Regions from separate parts of the Gordonia sp. B8661-1 genome, predicted to be linked through region 1. Evidence: predicted binding sites of a transcription regulator. Region 1 holds the regulator's gene; each other region holds the start of a gene.
What was found. The regulator LexA, encoded in region 1, represses DNA repair genes until DNA is damaged. The targets are predictions, from matches to a motif close to CGAACANNTGTTCG.
Positions count from the first base shown of each region.

Region 2: AC4JJG_RS18185 (HNH endonuclease signature motif containing protein) is a predicted target of LexA. The motif match lies at 2,478-2,491, and genes of this name have one in related genera.
Region 3: AC4JJG_RS02985 (alpha-ketoglutarate-dependent dioxygenase AlkB) is a predicted target of LexA. The motif match lies at 3,943-3,956, and genes of this name have one in related genera.

Region 1 covers NZ_JCAHRL010000003.1:303,480-309,231, forward strand. The annotation lists gene AC4JJG_RS08860 (PTS fructose transporter subunit IIABC) at 1-296, opposite strand, end outside; gene AC4JJG_RS08865 (1-phosphofructokinase family hexose kinase) at 293-1,261, opposite strand; gene AC4JJG_RS08870 (DeoR/GlpR family DNA-binding transcription regulator) at 1,282-2,052, opposite strand; gene ptsP (phosphoenolpyruvate--protein phosphotransferase) at 2,273-3,940, shown strand; gene lexA (transcriptional repressor LexA) at 3,950-4,669, opposite strand; gene AC4JJG_RS08885 (LysM peptidoglycan-binding domain-containing protein) at 4,930-5,502, shown strand; gene nrdR (transcriptional regulator NrdR) at 5,633-5,752, shown strand, end outside.
Region 2 covers NZ_JCAHRL010000010.1:19,647-25,398, forward strand. The annotation lists gene AC4JJG_RS18170 (TetR/AcrR family transcriptional regulator) at 1-728, shown strand, start outside; gene AC4JJG_RS18175 (SDR family NAD(P)-dependent oxidoreductase) at 725-1,513, shown strand; gene AC4JJG_RS18180 (polyphosphate kinase 2 family protein) at 1,529-2,398, shown strand; gene AC4JJG_RS18185 (HNH endonuclease signature motif containing protein) at 2,538-4,073, shown strand; gene AC4JJG_RS18190 (benzoate/H(+) symporter BenE family transporter) at 4,081-5,280, opposite strand; gene AC4JJG_RS18195 (helix-turn-helix domain-containing protein) at 5,353-5,752, shown strand, end outside.
Region 3 covers NZ_JCAHRL010000001.1:636,894-642,645, reverse strand. The annotation lists gene AC4JJG_RS03000 (adenylate/guanylate cyclase domain-containing protein) at 1-1,554, shown strand, start outside; gene AC4JJG_RS02995 (oxidoreductase) at 1,617-2,501, shown strand; gene AC4JJG_RS02990 (hypothetical protein) at 2,664-3,206, opposite strand; gene AC4JJG_RS02985 (alpha-ketoglutarate-dependent dioxygenase AlkB) at 3,294-3,920, opposite strand; gene AC4JJG_RS02980 (lipase family protein) at 4,080-5,417, shown strand; gene AC4JJG_RS02975 (M24 family metallopeptidase) at 5,459-5,752, shown strand, end outside.

The sequences.
Region 1 (5,752 bases):
ACGATGTCGGCCGGTCCGTCGGGGGCGCCGAAGTCCACCGGCCTCGACAGCCGTGCCATCCCGAGCCCGGCGCGTGACACGGCCGCGGTGCGCGCGTGCGGGATCGCGATACCGCCGGGCAGGCCGGTCGCCGACTTCGCCTCGCGGTCCATGGCCGCGCGGGTCAATTGGGCGGCGTCATCGGTGTATCCCGCATCGGCGAGTGCCTCGGCGAGATGGGCGATCACCGCGGCCGGGTCGTCGCCGGCATCGACGTCGAGGCTCACGGTCTCGACGGAGATGATCCGTTCGGTCATCGGGACTCCTTAGGCCAGGCGGTCTGTTCGGTGATCTGGGCGTCGTCGGGACGCAGATGTTCGGGGCCCGGTGGCTGGGTACCGGGCAGGCCTGCGGCGGCCGAACCGTAGGCGACCGCGAGGCGGAGTCGCTCCGGTTCGCTCGCGCCGGCCGATTCCGCGAGCAGGTAGCCGGCGAGGGAGGCGTCACCGGCACCGACGGTGCTCCGCGGGGTGACCGGCGGTGGCGTGGCGAACCAGGTGCCCGACGACGTGACCAGGAGCGCGCCCGCGGCGCCGAGCGTCGCGAGGATCGCGGCACCGGTCCGCTCGACCAGTACGCGGGCCGCATCGATCAGGGGTTCGTGGTCACCGCGGTCGATAGCGGACGCGAGGACGGCGGGATCGGCGCCGGTCGCCTGCGCCAGCTCCTCGTCGTTCGGTTTCAGGAGGTCGACGCGGCCGGTGACGGTTGCCGACAGCGGTGCACCCGAGGTGTCGACCGCGACGCGGCATCCGAGCGCGGCGCTCGCGTCGATGACGGTGCGGTACCAGTCGTCGGGCAGACCGGGCGGCAGTGAGCCGCACAGTGCGATCCACCGGGCACCGCGCGCGGACTCCACCACGAGATCGACGAGGTCGTCGGCCTGGGCGGTCGTCATCGGGGCACCGGGTGCGTTGACCTTGGTGGTGGTGCCGTCCGGATCGACGAGGGTCAGATTGGAGCGCACCGCATCGGCGACGGGGACCGTGCGGTGATCGAGTCCCACCGAGTCGAGCGTGCGGAGAAGGGGATCCCCCGCGGATGCCGGGAGGAGTGCGAGAGTCGGCATCCCGGCGCGGGACACGGCACGCGCAACGTTGATGCCCTTGCCGCCCGCCTCGGCGCGGACCGCCACCGCACGCTGCACCGCATCGTGCCGGAGCGGTGCCGACAGTTCCATGGTCCGGTCGATACTCGGATTCGCCGTGACGGTGACGATCACCGGCGTGGTGGACGAGGTCGTCATGCGATCACCACCTCGATTCCCCGCGCGTCGAAGGCTTTCGCCGCAGCCGGATCGGGCACCGCATCCGTGACGAGGACGTCGACGCGGTCGAGCCCGGCGAAGGACGACAGTTCCTCACGATCCACCTTCGACGAATCCGCCAGTACGACAACACGTTCGGCTGCACGGACGATGGCGCTCTTGACGGCTGCCTCCTCAGGATCGGGGGTGGACAGTCCGTGTCCCGAACTGATGCCGTTGGTACCGACGAAAGCCGTCGTGACGCGGAGCCGGCGCAGTGCGTCGACGGTGTCGGTGCCGACCATCGCCTGCGTGATGCCTCGGACGCGGCCGCCGATCACATGGAGGCTGATCGTCGGGTGCACGGCGAGAACGGCCGCGATCGGAATGGCGTGCGTCATGACGTTCAGATGACGGTCCCGAGGGATCTCGAGCGCGGCCTGGTAGGTGGTGGTGCCGGCATCGATGAGCAATGACCCGCCGTCGGACGGCAGGAACCGCATCGCCGCCCGGCCGATGGCGGCCTTCGCGATCGGGTTCTCCACCGTGCGCTCGTCGACACCGAGTTCACCGATTGACGGAGTGGTGCCCGAGCGCACCGCACCGCCGTGTACGCGTTCGAGATGTCCGCCTCGCTCGAGGACCGCGAGATCGCGGCGAACCGTTTCGCTGGTGACCGCGAAGGCGTCGGCCAATCCGGACACCGACACCCGGCCGTGGGTGCGGACCTGATCGGCGATCGCCTGCTGCCGCTCCTCGGCGTACATGGGCGCCTCCTCGGGGTCGGGGACCGGCATAGTGGACTCAAACCGTGTGTTCGTGTGGGTTTGAATGTTGATACCTCTGTGTTTACGCCTGTCTATGTGGATTCGTCAAGGATTATCTGTAAGCTGGATCACGATTGGTCGTATCTCGGAGGACGGCGCGGACGCGGAGGCGCGTGTGCAGGTCACCGGGGCGGGAACGGGTCGGGAGATAGGGTGTGCTGTGGCTGCGAAGCATGTGCTGAACGGGACTCCGGTCGTCGGCGGGAAGGCCTACGGGCCTGCGGTCCGGCCGGGGGTCCGCCCGACCTATGACCCCGAGGGTGCACCGGAGGTCGCCGAGGATCAGCGGGACGCGGAGGCGGAGCGGTTCACGAGCGCCGCCGCAACGGTGGCCTCCCGGCTGCGTGACCGTGCCAGCAGCACCACGGGTGCGGCGAGCGAGGTTCTCGCGGCCACCGCCGGACTTGCCGAGGATCGGGGCTGGGTGGGTGCCGCGACGGCCCTGATCGCGAAGGGCACGCCGGCGCCCGCCGCGGCAGCCGCCGCCACCGAACAGTTCGCCGCCATGTTCACCAAGCTCGGCGGGCTGATGGCCGAACGCGTCACCGACCTCAACGACGTCCGTGACCGAGTGATCGCCGAGCTGCTCGGTGAGCCCGAACCCGGTGTGCCCGAACCGGATCAGGCGTCGGTGCTGCTCGCTGACGACCTCGCGCCCGCCGATACCGCCGGATTGGATCCGGCGGTCATCATCGCGTTGGTCACCCGGCTCGGCGGACCGACCAGCCACACCGCCATCATCGCGCGGCAGCTCGGCATCCCCTGTGTGGTGGCCGTGGCCGGGCTGTCCGAGATCCCCGCGGGAACACCGGTTCTCGTCGACGGCACCGAGGGCACGGTGGAGACCGGCGTCGATCCGGCGACCGCCGCGGAGGCGATCGAGGAGAGCCGCCGGAACGCCGAGAAGATCGCCGCGTGGTCGGGGCCCGGACGCACCGCCGACGGCCATGAGGTGGCGATCCTCGCGAACGTCGCCGACGGCAAGTCCGCGCGTGCGGCGACCGACCGTCCGGTCGAGGGGATCGGGCTGTTCCGTACCGAGCTGGCCTTCCTCGACCGTGCGGAGGCGCCGACGGTGGACGAGCAGGCGTCGCTGTACCGCGAGGTGATCGACGCCTTCGACGGTCGCAAGGTCATCATCCGCACGCTGGACGCGGGTTCGGACAAACCCCTCAAATTCGTGGATCAGCCTCGTGAGGAGAACCCGGCGCTGGGTGTCCGCGGCGACCGGATCGCGCTGGCGCACCCCGAGATACGCGCCACCCAGCTCGATGCCATCAAGGCCGCTGCCGAGGGTGCCGCGTCGGCGCCGTGGGTGATGGCCCCGATGATCGCGACACCGGCCGAGGCCGCGGCGTTCGCGACCGAGGTCCGCGCCCGGGGACTGGTACCCGGCGTGATGATCGAGATTCCGTCGGCCGCGATCATGGCGCAGCAGATTCTCGCGGAGGTGGACTTCGTGTCGATCGGCACCAACGATCTGACGCAGTACACGATGGCGGCCGATCGGATGTCCGCGGACATGGCCACTCTGACCGATCCGTGGCAGCCCGCGGTGCTCCGGCTTGTGGCGGAAGTGGCGCAGGCCGGAAGCGCTGCCGGCAAACGCGTCGGTGTCTGCGGCGAGGCGGCCGCCGATCCCGTCCTGGGCTGCGTGCTGGTCGGTCTCGGTGTGTCGTCGCTGTCCGCGGCCCCCACCGCGGCCGCCGCCGTGGGGGCGAGGCTCGCCGAGGTCACCCTCGATCAGTGCCGAGCGGCCGCGACGGCGGCGCTCCCGGCGGCGTCGGCCGCCGAGGCCCGCGCCGCCGCGCGAGACGCTCTGGGCTGAAAGGGTCTGTCAGATCCGGCGCATCACGGTGACGACCTTGCCGAGTACGGCAGCGTCATCACCGGGGATCGGGTCGAACAGAGGGTTGTGCGGCATCAGCCACACGTGACCGTCCTTGCGCTTGAACGTCTTGACCGTCGCCTCGCCGTCGATCATCGCCGCGACGATGTCGCCGTTGTCGGCGACGCTCTGCTGACGGACGACGACCCAGTCGCCGTCGCAGATCGCCGCGTCGATCATCGATTCGCCGACGACCTTCAACAGGAAGAGTGACCCCTCGCCGACGAGTTCACGGGGGAGTGGGAACACGTCCTCGACGGCTTCCTCGGCCAGGATCGGGCCGCCCGCGGCGATCCGGCCGAGCACCGGCACGAACGTCGGGGTGGGCAGCTCGGCTCCGGTGGACGAATCATCGGGCGGCGTGGTGTCGCCGTCCTGGATGTTCACCGCGCGTGGCCGGTTGTGGTCGCGTTTGAGCAGCCCCTTGCGCTCCAGGGTGCGGAGCTGGTGTGCCACCGAGGACGTGGAGGTGAGCCCGACCGCGTCGCCGATCTCGCGGATGCTCGGTGGGTAACCGCGCTCGCGAACCGACTTGCGGATGTAGTCGAGCACCCCGCGCTGGCGGGGGGTCAGCGCGGCCTCGGCGGCCTCCGGGTCGGCGATCGGGGCGTCCGGGCTCGTGTCGGAATCGCGTCCTCCGCGACTCCGGCCGCCGGTTTTGTCGGTCATCGTGTTCAGTCCCTTCTCGGACGATTCTGCAGGTCTGACGGGTCTGGAAAGTCGGTCTGCGCAGGTGATCGGGGTCGTCCCCGAGCTCCCGGTGTGCCCGAGAGTAGCCGAACGAACGACCGTCTTCAAACATTTGTTCGACGTGTTGCGGGACTTTGTCGGTGCCGCGTGCTACAAATCGAACATAGGTTCCATCGACCAGATGTTCGATAAGACGTTTGTTCGACCGGACATCATCGACCCGAGCACAGGAGAGCACGATGAGCACCGCAACGCTGATGAGCCCCGCAGCCCCGTCCGGCGCACGACGCGTCCCGGCGTCGCCGGTACGGACGGCCGAGTTCGAGATCCCGGCACCCGCCTCGCGGACGCGGCGCGCCCCGTCGACCTTCGTGCCCGCGGGGCCCTCGGTCCGTCCGCGCGGCAGCGCTCGTACCGAGGCCCGGCGTCCGGACGACCGCCGCCCGGTCGGCGCATCGCCCGCCGTGGCGCGGCGTCCGGCGGGCACGCGCTGCGCCGCACCGGCGGTCGATCGGCGCGTCGTCGCACGCCGTCGTGCCGCCGCGGTGGCCGTGCTGGTCGGCGTGGGCCTGGCTCTCATGGTGTGGGTCGTGGGCATCGTCGGCTCGAACTATGCGGCCTCGGTGGCCCCGGCTCCGGCCGGCACCGAGGTGGTGCATGTGCGGCAAGGGGATTCGCTGAGTTCGATCGCCGACCGGGTGGCGCCGGACATGCCCCGCCAGACCGTCATCGAGGAGATCATGGCGCGCAACGACCTGTCGTCCTCCGGTCTGCGTGTCGGACAGGCGCTGGTGACTCCCGCATACCACTGAACGGAGACCACTGAGGACGGAGCGGAACCGATAGGACGGTAGTCTCGTGACAGAGGGCCCAGCCGGAAACCGGCACGGCGCACCGTCGATTCGCTGCGCCGGCGTGTCCCGAGATGTGCGTGAGGACGACATGCGCTGTCCGTTTTGCAAGAACGACGACACGAAGGTCGTTGATTCGCGAGTCACCGATGAAGGTCAGGCCATCCGCCGGCGTCGGGCATGCGCGCAATGCGGCCGGCGCTTCTCCACC
Region 2 (5,752 bases), on a different contig from region 1:
TGACGCGTGGGATCGAGCAGGTGCTCAACTCGGTCTCCGACAGCAACGCCAAACCCGACGGCCGCCGCCGGCGCTGGGAAAAACACAAGGTCGCCCGCCGCGCCGAGCTCACCCAGGGCACGATGGACGCCGTCCGCGAACTCGGCGCCGATGTCGGCATGGACGAGATCGCCGCGCATATCGGCGTGTCCAAGACCGTGCTCTACCGGTACTTCACCGACAAGAACGATCTGTGCGTCGCCACCGCCACCCGCTTCTTCGAGAACACCCTGCTGCCGCGGCTGACCGAGGCCATCACCGACACCGCCGACGAGTACACCCTGACCCGGACCGTGATCGGCGTCTATGTGAATGCCGTTGCCGACGAACCGAATCTGTACAAGTTCGCATTGGCGAGTTCACCCGCGTCGTCGAAGGCCACCGCCGATTCCGAGACACTCGTCGCGCAACTGCTGACCGCGACCCTCGTCTACCGCATGGCCGAACGTGATGCGGACAGTTCGGGCGCGGAGGTGTGGTCCTACACGCTCGTCGGTGGCATCCAGCGATCCGTCGACCGGTGGATGGCGGATCGGCCGATTCCCGTGACGGATCTCATCGATTACCTCACGATGATGACGTGGAGCGCGATCGTCGGGATCGCCGCGGCGAACGGATCACCCGAGTTGTTCATGGCGAATCCGCCGCCGCTGCCACCACCGCTGACCGACCCGGAGGACCCACGATGAGCCGGACCGCGCTGGTGACCGGTGGCAGTCGCGGCGTCGGCAAGGGCGTGGCCCGCGCACTCGCCGACGCCGGCTGGACGGTGTACGTGACCTCCCGGAAGGGCGAGGGTCCGAAGGGCACCGTCGCGGTAGCCTGCGATCACACCGACGACGAGGCCGTTGCGGGGGTCTTCGAGCGGATCGAATCCGAGACCGACGGGCTCGATCTCCTGGTGAACAACGCCTGGGCGGCACCCCGCGGGTTCGGCGGATTCTCCGACCGGTTCTGGGAGCGTCCCGTCGACGACTGGGACACCCTCATCGAGGTCGGCCTGCGCGCACACTATGTGGCGTCGGTCCACGCCGCCCGCAGCATGGTGCCGCGCGGACGCGGGCTGATCGCGTCGATCTCCTCCTTCGGTTCCCGCGGCCACTTGCATTCGGTGCTGTACGGCATGAGCAAGGCGGCCCTGGACAAGATGTCCTTCGACATGGGCCACGAACTGGCCGGCACCGGAGTGAGCACGATCTCCTTGTGGCTCGGCCTGATTCGCACCGAACTCCTGTTGTCGCTGGGCGTCGACGAGTTCGCCGGCTTCTCCCTGCAGAAGGCCGAGGATCCGGAATTCGTGGGCCGGGTGATCGCCGCCCTCGCCGACGACCCCGATCTGCCCACACTCTCCGGGCACACCGTCGTCACCGCGGAATACGGTGCGCGACACGGACTTGCGAACAACGACGGCACCGTACCGGACTCGCATCGCGGCGCGTTCGGCGGCGGCCCGATCTTCCCACCGGCCACCTGACGAGAGGACATCCCCGTGGGCAAACACACCAAGAGCGCGGGCTGGACGACCCCGCCCGCCGAAGCACTCCGGGTCACCGAGGTCGGGCCGATCACCGATTTCGATCCCGACAGCACGCCCGGCTTCTCCGGTGACAAGGAGACCGGCGAGACGTTGCTGCAGTCGCGGGGCGCCGATCTCGCCGACCTGCAGGAGATCCTCTACGCCAACGGCCGTGCGGGAGACCACCGTTCGGTGCTGCTGGTCCTGCAGGGGATGGACACCGCGGGCAAGGGCGGCGTGGTCCGCCATGTCGGCGGCCTGATGGATCCGCAGGGATTGCAGATCCGGGGCTTCGGCAAGCCGACCCCCGAGGAACTCGAACACGACTTCCTGTGGCGCATCCGCAAGGAACTCCCCGCGGGCGGACGGATCGGCATCTTCGACCGTTCGCACTACGAGGACGTCCTGCCGGTGCGGGTGCACAACCTCGTCCCGAAGTCCGAGTGGGAGAAGCGGTACGAGGTCATCAACCAGTTCGAGCGCGAACTCGTCGACTCCGGGACGACGATCATCAAGTGCGCCATGGTCGTCTCCAAGGCCGAGCAGACGCTCCGACTGAAGGAACGTCTCGAACGTCCCGACAAGTATTGGAAATACAACCCGGCCGACATCGACGAACGCGCCTACTGGGACGAATATCTCGAGGCATACCAGGCCATCTTCGACCGCTGCGACAGCGACCACGCACCCTGGTATCTACTGCCCGCGGACAAGAAGTGGTTCACCCGACTCGCCGTCTGTGAACTGCTCATCGCTGCCCTCGAGGGCCTCGACCTGGACTGGCCGCCCGCGGACTTCGACGTCGAGGCCGAGAAGAAAAGGGTTGCGGCACTGGAGGACTGAGCCCGGCCGTCGAACGAGCAACCACACGGCCCCGCACCATTCTCGGACCACTGTTCCTCGAACCAACGCCCTTGATAATCGAACGTGTGTTCGATATCGTTAGGTTATTCGCAGGTCATGGCATCGGGGGGTGAACCATATGACCGCATCGGTCGAACCATCGTTATCGCTGACGGACATGTACGCGCAACTGGAATCGTTGGTCGATGGCATCGTTGCCGCGTCGTCGCAGTCGTGTTCGGAAGCCGAACTCGTCTCCCTCGCCGAAACGCATGAACGGTTGTATCGGCGGATGGCGTTCGCGGGGCATCGGCGGGTGATGGATGTGGCCGATCGTGACGCACACCGGTCAGCGGGCTGTCGTTCGATGCAGGACTTCATGTTTACGCGGCTACGCATCACCGATGTCCGCCGTCGCATGGATGCGATGAGCGCACTGATGCCCACCTACACCCTGCAGGGCGAGGTGAAAGAACCCGAATGCCCCGACACCGCAGCCGCTTTGGCCGAAGGCGCCATCAACCCCGATCACGTCGGCGCGGTGCTGGACGTGATGAAAAAGCTACCGGCGGCGGTGTCGGTCGAGGACCGGGAAGCTGCCGAGGCGACACTTGCTGAATACGCACGAGAGTTGACACCCAAGAGCATCCGGCAGGTCGGTGCACGGATTCTCGCGCACTTGGATCCGGATGGATCGTTGACCGACGACCGTGATCGGAAACGTCGGCGCCGGTTGTCGGTGCTCGACGCGGACTCGCAGCAGATGTCGAAAATCTATGGGTATCTCGACCCCGAAACCCGGGCGATGCTCGATGTGGTGATGGCCGCGTGGGCCGCGCCGGGCATGAACAATCCCGACGACGAGCAGTCGCCGGTCGGACATATCGACGAAGCCGATCCCGAACGAGTGAAGGAAGCGGCACAACGGGATTCACGCGGTGCAGCCGAACGCCAGCACGACGCATTCAAAGCCCTACTGCGCTGCGCACTCGATGGTGGTGTTCTCGGCAAATCCCATCGGGGGTTGCCACCACATCTGATCATCAAGATCACCGAATCCGAACTGCGGGAGCGGGCGGGTCTGGGCCACACCACCACCGGCGCCGATCTGCCCATCGGTGATGTGATCAAGCTGGCGGCCGACGCCCAGATGTATTTGGCGGTGTTCGCCGACCACACCAATGAACCGTTGTATCTGGGGCGAGCCAAACGGTTGGCGAATCAGGCCCAGAGGTTCATGGGTTTCGTGCAGTACGGCGGGTGTTCGGTGCCGGGTTGTCCGCGGCCGTTCTCCCACACCGAAATGCATCACGCCGAACAAGACTGGACCGACGGCGGCACCACCGACGCCAACGCCATGGCACCGGCCTGCCCACCACACAACCGACTCGTCGGACCCAAAACCGGACAACTGTCGACCATCAAGATCCGCACCGGCCCCGACCGCGGACGCTACGGCTGGACCCGCAACACCACCGACGGAGTGCCACCCGACACACCGCGAACAAACCACATCCACCTCGTCGACGAACTCGTGACACGACGACGGTCGCCATCGCCTCAGTCACCTACCACGTCCCGAGCCGAATTCGCGCTGCGTCAGATCTTGACTCAACCACGAACAGCACACCCGGACTTCATGTTTCGATCCGTTGACCTGCTGGCGGAGCAATGATCCGGCGTCACGCCGCCGTCGCCCGGCGGTGCTTCGACGACACCAGCAATCGATATGCGATCAGGCCGATCACCAAACCCCAGAAGGCACCACCGATACCGAAGAACGTCACGCCGCCCGCTGCGGCGACGAAGGTCAAGGCCGCCGGGACACGAGTGGCCTCCGCCGTGAACGCGCCGACGATCGCGGCCGCGAACGTGCCGAGCAGAGCAAGCCCGGCCACAGCCTCGATGAGTCCACCGGGGGCAATGGCCGCGATGGTGACGAGCGCGCCGGACAACCCGGCCAACACGAGATAGCTGATGCCGGCGCTGACACCCGCCACCCATCGGCGCGACCGATCGGGACCGGACTCGTCACCGGCCGCGAGAGCCGCGGACAGGGCCGCCAGATTGATCGCATGCCCACCGAACAGCGCCGCGACACCGGTACCCACACCCGTCACCGTCATCGCCGCCCGCCACGGCGTGACATAACCGAAGGAGGACAGCACCGCGACACCCGGGATGTTCTGCGACGCCATCGTCACGATGTACAGGGGCACCGCGATACCGATGACGGCGGCGAGATCGAAGGACGGCGCCGTGAACGTGAGTGTCGGCCACCAATGCTGCGGCACACCGTCATCGATCCCGTGCACACCGACATAGATGCCGATGACGACCAGTGCCGTCACCAACGCCAGCGGCAGCGCCCAACGGGTCAGCCACCGCGTCGCGGCGAGCCACACGATCAACACCGGAACCGTGAGCAACGGCTCGGCGGCAAGTGAATGCATGGGCGCCAGACACAGTGTCATCAACACCCCGGCGAGCATCGCCTGCGCGATCGGCACCGGTATCCGGCCGATCAACTCCCCCAGCGCCGGCACCAGACCGGTCACCACGATCAGCACACCGACAACCAGAAACGCGCCGACCGCCGCCGACCAACCCGCGTGATACCCGGCGCCCATACCGGCCAGCATCGCGGCACCCGGCGTCGACCACGCCAGCGTCACCGGCGCCCGGGAACGAACGCACAGCACGATGATCCCGAGACCGAACACCACGGTGAGCGCGAGTAACCCGGACGCCGCCTGCTCGGCACTCGCCCCGACGGCCCGCAACCCGGCGATCACCACGGCGAAGGACGAGGTGAAACCGACGAGCGCAGTCACCACCCCGGCGATGACCGGCTGCTGTATACCTCTGGTAGCAGTAGTCATGCCGACAGCGTAACGATATCGTTCTGTTTACGGAACACCCTGTCGCGGCGCCCTCTGACGCAAGGACCAACGATGACCAACCCGGACACCCGGCAGGCGGATATCCGCCGGGCGGTCGGCGACCGCATCCGGGCCGTCCGTCGCGCACGAGGGTTATCCCTGTCCGAACTGGCCCGCCGAGCCGGCATCGGGAAGGGATCGCTCTCGGAAATCGAGTCCGGCCAACGCAATCCGACGTTGGACACGCTGTACGCCCTGGCCGGTCCCCTGCTGGTGCCACTCACCTCGCTACTCGGCGAGACCGCGGGCACCGAAGGTCACGGCGATCACCTCCACGCACAGATCCTGCACGTCGAACATCATCCGGACGGCGAGATCACCGAGGTGTTCTGGCTACGCGTACTCCCCGGCGGTACGCGCACCTCACCCGCTCACGGCCCTCGTGTCACCGAGACCGTGCATGTGGTCACCG
Region 3 (5,752 bases), on a different contig from region 1:
ATCCTCTCGGCCAACTTCATGTTCGGCATCGAGACCTTTCTGCTTGTGCAACTGGCCTTCAACGGCGGGCAACTCACCTTCGAGACCACCCTCGGCGCACCGAACTTCCCGGCGGTCATCGTCGCGATCGTCGTGGGCATGCTCGTGAATGTTCTCGTGGGCCTCCGGCTGCTGAAGCCACAGCTCGAATGGTTCGTCAGCGGCCGGCCCGCCGACCACGAGCGACGGCGCGCCGTGCAGCGCATCCCGATGAATCAGGTCTACGGCACGATGGTCGGCTGGGCCGCGGCAGTGGCGGTCTACCTGCTTCTCGCCTCCGATCTCACCGGCGCCACCGCGGCCGGTGTCTCCACGGCGTTCGCGCTCGCGGGATTGTCGAGCGCGTGCATCACGTATGTCTTCGCCGAACGTGCCGCCCGCCCCCTGTCGGTGGTTGCGCTGCAGGACTATCCGGCGCAGCACGCGCTCCACGGGGTGCGGGGCCGGCTCCTCGCCGTGTGGGCGGTCAGCTCGGCGGTGCCGATGGGCGGTTTGCTGATCCTCAACGGCGGCCGGTGGCTCGACATGCTGCCGCCCGTGGAGGGCACGGTCGACTGGGCCAGTGCGGTTCTCGCCATCGTCAGCCTGGCCTCGGGGGCCCGCGTGGTGGCACTGGTGGGCACCGCACTGGCCGATCCGCTGACCGATCTGCGGCAGGCCGTCGAACGCGTCGACCGGGGCGATCTCACCAATGCCCAAGTGGCCGTGTACGACACGTCCGAACTCGGCGTCCTCCAGCACGGGTTCAACAAGATGGTCGAGGGCCTCGACGAACGGGAACGGATGCGGGAGCTGTTCGCCCGCCATGTGGGTGACACCGTGGCCGAGCTGGCATTGCGGCGCGGGGCCGGTATGCACGGGACGAACGCGGTCGTCGGTGTGCTGTTCGTCGACATCGTCGGATCGACCACGATTGCCGCGCAGCAGGATCCGCAGGAGACCGTCGACCTCCTCAACCGGTTCTTCACCGTGGTCGCCGATGTCGTCGATCATCACGGCGGCATCGTCAACAAGTTCGAGGGTGATGCGGCGCTCGCCGTCTTCGGGGTGCCGGTGACCCTGGACGATCCGGCCGGAGCGGCGCTGGCCGCGGCTCGCGAACTCGCGGTACAGCTCGGGGAGTTGCCGATCGAGTGGGGGATCGGGGTGTCCTTCGGCATGGTCTTCGCGGGAAACGTGGGAGCCGAGCGCCGCTACGAGTACACCGTGATCGGCGATCCGGTGAACGAATGCGCCCGGCTGTCGGAGATGGCGAAGACCGCAGCGGTGCCGGTACTGGCCAGTGATGCGGCGATGGCCGCCACCGACGACGAGGAACAAGAGGAGTGGCGGTCCGTGGGCGCCCGCATGCTCCGGGGCCGTCCGCAGCCGACCGAGGTCTTCGTACCCACCGCGCTGACACCGCGTCAGATGCCCCCGAACATCGTCGACGTGGTCGCCGGTCTCCTGAAGCCGTCGCGGAAATCCGGTGTGGGCAGCGTGTTGCGTCTACCCTTCGGGATGATCGGTCGGTGACGGCCGGTATGTCCGTTCCATGGCGTGATCGCCGACATTTCGACGAGCAGGGAGTACATACGATGGGTTGGTCTGCGGCCGACATTCCGGATCAGACGGGGCGAACGGCCATCATCACCGGTGCCAACAGCGGGCTGGGTGAGCAGACCGCGACGGCCCTCGCCCGTGCCGGTGCTCAGGTCATTCTGGCCTGCCGCAACACCGCGAAGGCCGACGCGGTCGCCCGCACCATCGGTCCGGCCGCCACGGTGGCCGCACTCGACCTCGCCGACCTCGATTCGGTGCGCGCCTTCGCCGACGGCGTCGAGCGCGCCGACATCCTGATCAACAACGCGGGCGTCATGGGCACTCCGTTGCAGCGGACCGCGCAGGGATTCGAAATGCAGATGGGCACAAACCATCTGGGGCATTTCGCGCTGACCGCGCTGCTCCTGCCGAAGATCTCCGACCGGGTCGTCACCGTGTCGTCGGCGATGCACCAGATCGGCCGGATCAAGCTCGACGATCTGAACTGGGAGAAGCGCCGGTATCAGCGCTGGCCCGCGTACGGCGATTCGAAGATGGCGAACCTGATGTTCGGGAAGGAACTGGCCGTGCGCCTGGCCGCATCGGATCGGCCGGACCGGCCCAGGGCCTCGACGATCGCCCATCCCGGTTATGCCGCAACGGATCTGCAGAGCCACACGGAATCGTTCATGGACACCGTGATGGGTGTGGTGAACAGGACGCCACTGGTCCAGTCAGCGGCCGACGGAGCGCTCCCGTCTCTCTACGCGGCGACGTCCCCATCGGCCATCTCGGGCGGATTCTATGGCCCGACAGCACTTTTCGGGATGCAGGGGCCGCCCGGTCCGTCGGGGTACCGCAAGGCCGCCGACGACGCGGCCTTCCGGTCGCGTCTATGGGCGGAGTCGGAGAAGCTGACGGGGATCACCGTGGACGTGTGATCCCGGGAGGGCGCCCTCTCGTTTCGCTTCCCGTTGGGGGCGGATCTCGATACGGCCTCGGCTGGCGCCTCGTCCTACTCGATCAGCGGCCGAGGGGGCGTCCACCGCTGGTCGAGTAGCCCGCGAGCGCAGCGAGCGTGCGTATCGAGACCGGCTCCGCGACTACTGGACGGTGAACTTGATGGCGTTCGATGCGCCGGAGATGCCGTCGGTCACGGTGATCGAGTACTCGCCCGGCGCGCGCAGCAGGAAGGTCTTCTTCGACGTGCAGCTCTTGGTGCCGGTCAACTGAGACTTCTTGGGGACCTTCGGGCCGCTCAGCCGGATACCCATCTTGCATTCGTTGCCCTCGACGACGGGGCCCGCGTCGATGGTGGAGTTCCAGCGCACGCCGAGGTGCGAGTTCCGGGGATAGACGCCCGGGCTGATGGCCTTGGCTTTCGGCGAGTACACCCACACGTTGATCGACTTCACGCCGTTGGGGGCGCCGGCGCGGCCCAGCTTGCCGTAGTGCTGCTGCTTCTTGCCGCCCGAGGAACCGAGCATCGCACTGCCCGTGTCCAGGATGTTGGAGCTACCGGAATCCGAGCTTCCTGCGCTCCCGAACAGGGAATCGAGGGGGCCGGCGGTCGCGGGTGCGACAGCCATACCCGCAGTCATCGCGAGCCCGGTGAGCACCGCTGCGGTCACATGCTTCAACGTCATGGAGATTCCCCTGGATTGATCGACCCCGTGAGATAACGATTCGATTAAACCATGAGCGTTCTCGCCGACCGTCCGGGGTGAGCGCCGTCACCAGACGCCGGGCGGCCGGAACTGGACACTGATGCGCGGGCCGGTGCCGCTGACCTTCGGGACCGCGTGCTCCCAGGTGCGCTGGCAACTGCCGCCCATCACCAGGAGGTCGCCGGGACCGACCAGGAATCGCAGTGATGAGCCGCCGCCGCGCGGGCGGAGGAGGAGCGGCCGCGGCGCACCCAGCGAGAGAATCGCGACCATCGTGTCGTGCGTGTTGCCCCGGCCGATCCGATCGCCGTGCCACGCGACGCTGTCGCTGCCGTCCCGGTACAGGCAGAGCCCCGCGGAGGCGAACCCCTCCGGGAGTTCGTCCGCGTAATGCTCGGTGAGCCGGCGTCGTGCGGTGGCGAGCGCCGGGTGCGGGTACTCGCTCTCGCGGTGATATTTGGCGACGAGCCGGGGGACGTCGACCATCCGGTCGTACATCTGCCTGCGCTCGGCCTGCCAGGCGACACCGTCGTGGAGCAGGTCGAACAGTGCGGACGCGCCGGTGGCCCAGCCCGGCCGGAGGTCGACCCACGCGCCGTCGGTCAGCTCTCGCCGCCGGGTGCTGTCGAGGCCGCCGAAGTCCGGGTCGTCGGACCCGAGATCGAACAGCGAGCCCTGCATGCCTGCGGTCATGATGCCAGCCTACCGCCCGGATCGAACATGCGTTCGCTTCGCTCTTCGTGAGCTGCAACGAAGCATGCAGGCTGGACATATGCCCAGCATGAGACTAGGTTCACATCGCAATCAATCCGGGGTCGGGAAGCAGGGCAGATGCAGGTGTGTGGACGGTTCATGGTCAGGATCGGGCGAGGGGTGACCCTGACGGCCGCCCTCGTGCTGTGCATGGGACTCGGAGCGATTGGCCCCTGGACGGCGGTGCGGGTCGAGGCGACTCCCGCCCGTGCTGCCGTTCAGAGTCCGGTGACCGATCCCTTCTATCGCGTGCCCGCCGGACTCGACCGGCACGAGCCCGGGGCGGTGTTGCGGTGGCGGCGCGTCGATGTGCAGGCCGGGCCGGTGCCGATGGCGTCGTGGGTGGATGCCTACCAATTGCTGTACCGGACGACGGACGCGACCGATCGGCCGACGGCCACGGTGACCACGATGATGGTCCCGAAGGGCAGGCCCGCGCCGGGTGGGCGACGCGCACTGCTCGCCGTCCACGACGCCGAGGACAGTGTGGATCCGGATTGTGCGCCGTCCTATCAGCTCCGCACGGGTGGTCGGGCCGCGGGCGGCAGCGTCAACCTGCTGCTCGAATCAACTCTTGCCTTTGTCTACCAACAACTTCGGCGCGGTGTGGTGGTGGCGATCCCCGACGCGTACGGTCCGAAGTCGCAGTTCGCCGTGCGGAAGATGGAGGGGCACGCCGCCCTCGACTCGGTCCGGGCCGCCCGGTCGTTTCCCGCGTCCGGCCTTGCTCCCCGGGCGAATCACGTTGCCATGGTCGGGTATTCGGGAGGTTCGATCACCACTCTCGCCGCCGCCGAGCTGCGTAGGAGTTATGCGCCGGAGCTGAAGATCGCGGGATTCGCCGCGGGCGGAGCGCCGGTGCTGAACCGGGAGTCGGTGCAGTTCCTGGATCGGACCTTCGGTGCCGGACTCCAGATGACGGCGGCGGTGGCCCTCGATCGCGCCTTCGGCTTCGGACTGGACCGGTATCTCAACGACCGCGGCCGGCAGTATCGTGCGAGCGCCTCCAGGGGGTGCGCCACCTCGGAGTTCTCGGCGCCGTTCCGGTCGATGGACGAGTTCACCACGCAGCCACGGCTGTTCGATCGCTCGCCGGTGAAAGAGATCGTGGCGGCCAACGCCTTCGGGCATCACATCCCGGACACACCCGGTCTGATCTACCACGGCGTGAACGACGAGATCCTCTCCGTGCGCCCGATGGACAGGCTCGTACCGCAGTACTGCGCGGGCGGCGCGCGCCTGCACTACTTCCGTGATCCGGTGCCGGAGCACATCGCGGGCGGGCCGATCTTCTTCGCGCATGCCGTGCCGTACCTCGACGAGTGGCTGGCGGGCCGCTCCGCAGGCATCACGGGGTGCCACGTGAGCAATCCGCATGCGCAACCGTTCCTGCCCGCCCATCCGCCGCGAGCATCGCGGCCCACGGGTGGTCGCTAGGCCACCATGCCGCACCGAGTCGTCAGATCGAAGGAGGACCGATGACATCGATCGATCATGCGCGAACCGCCGTCGAGGACGGTATTCTGCGGCGCCTGTCGGCGCCCAGAACCCGATCCGCCCGTCCGCTCACCACCGCCGAGGTCGAGGGCTACCGTGCGGCACAGCGTGTCGCCTTCGAATGCGCGCAGGCGGTCGCGGAGGAAATGCGGCCGGGCTGGACGGAATCCCGTGTGCAGGAGACGATGCGAAGTTACCTGGCCGACTGCGGGGTGCGGACGAGCCTGCACAAGCCGATCGCCGCGTTCGGCCCGCGGACGCTTGCACCGGATTCC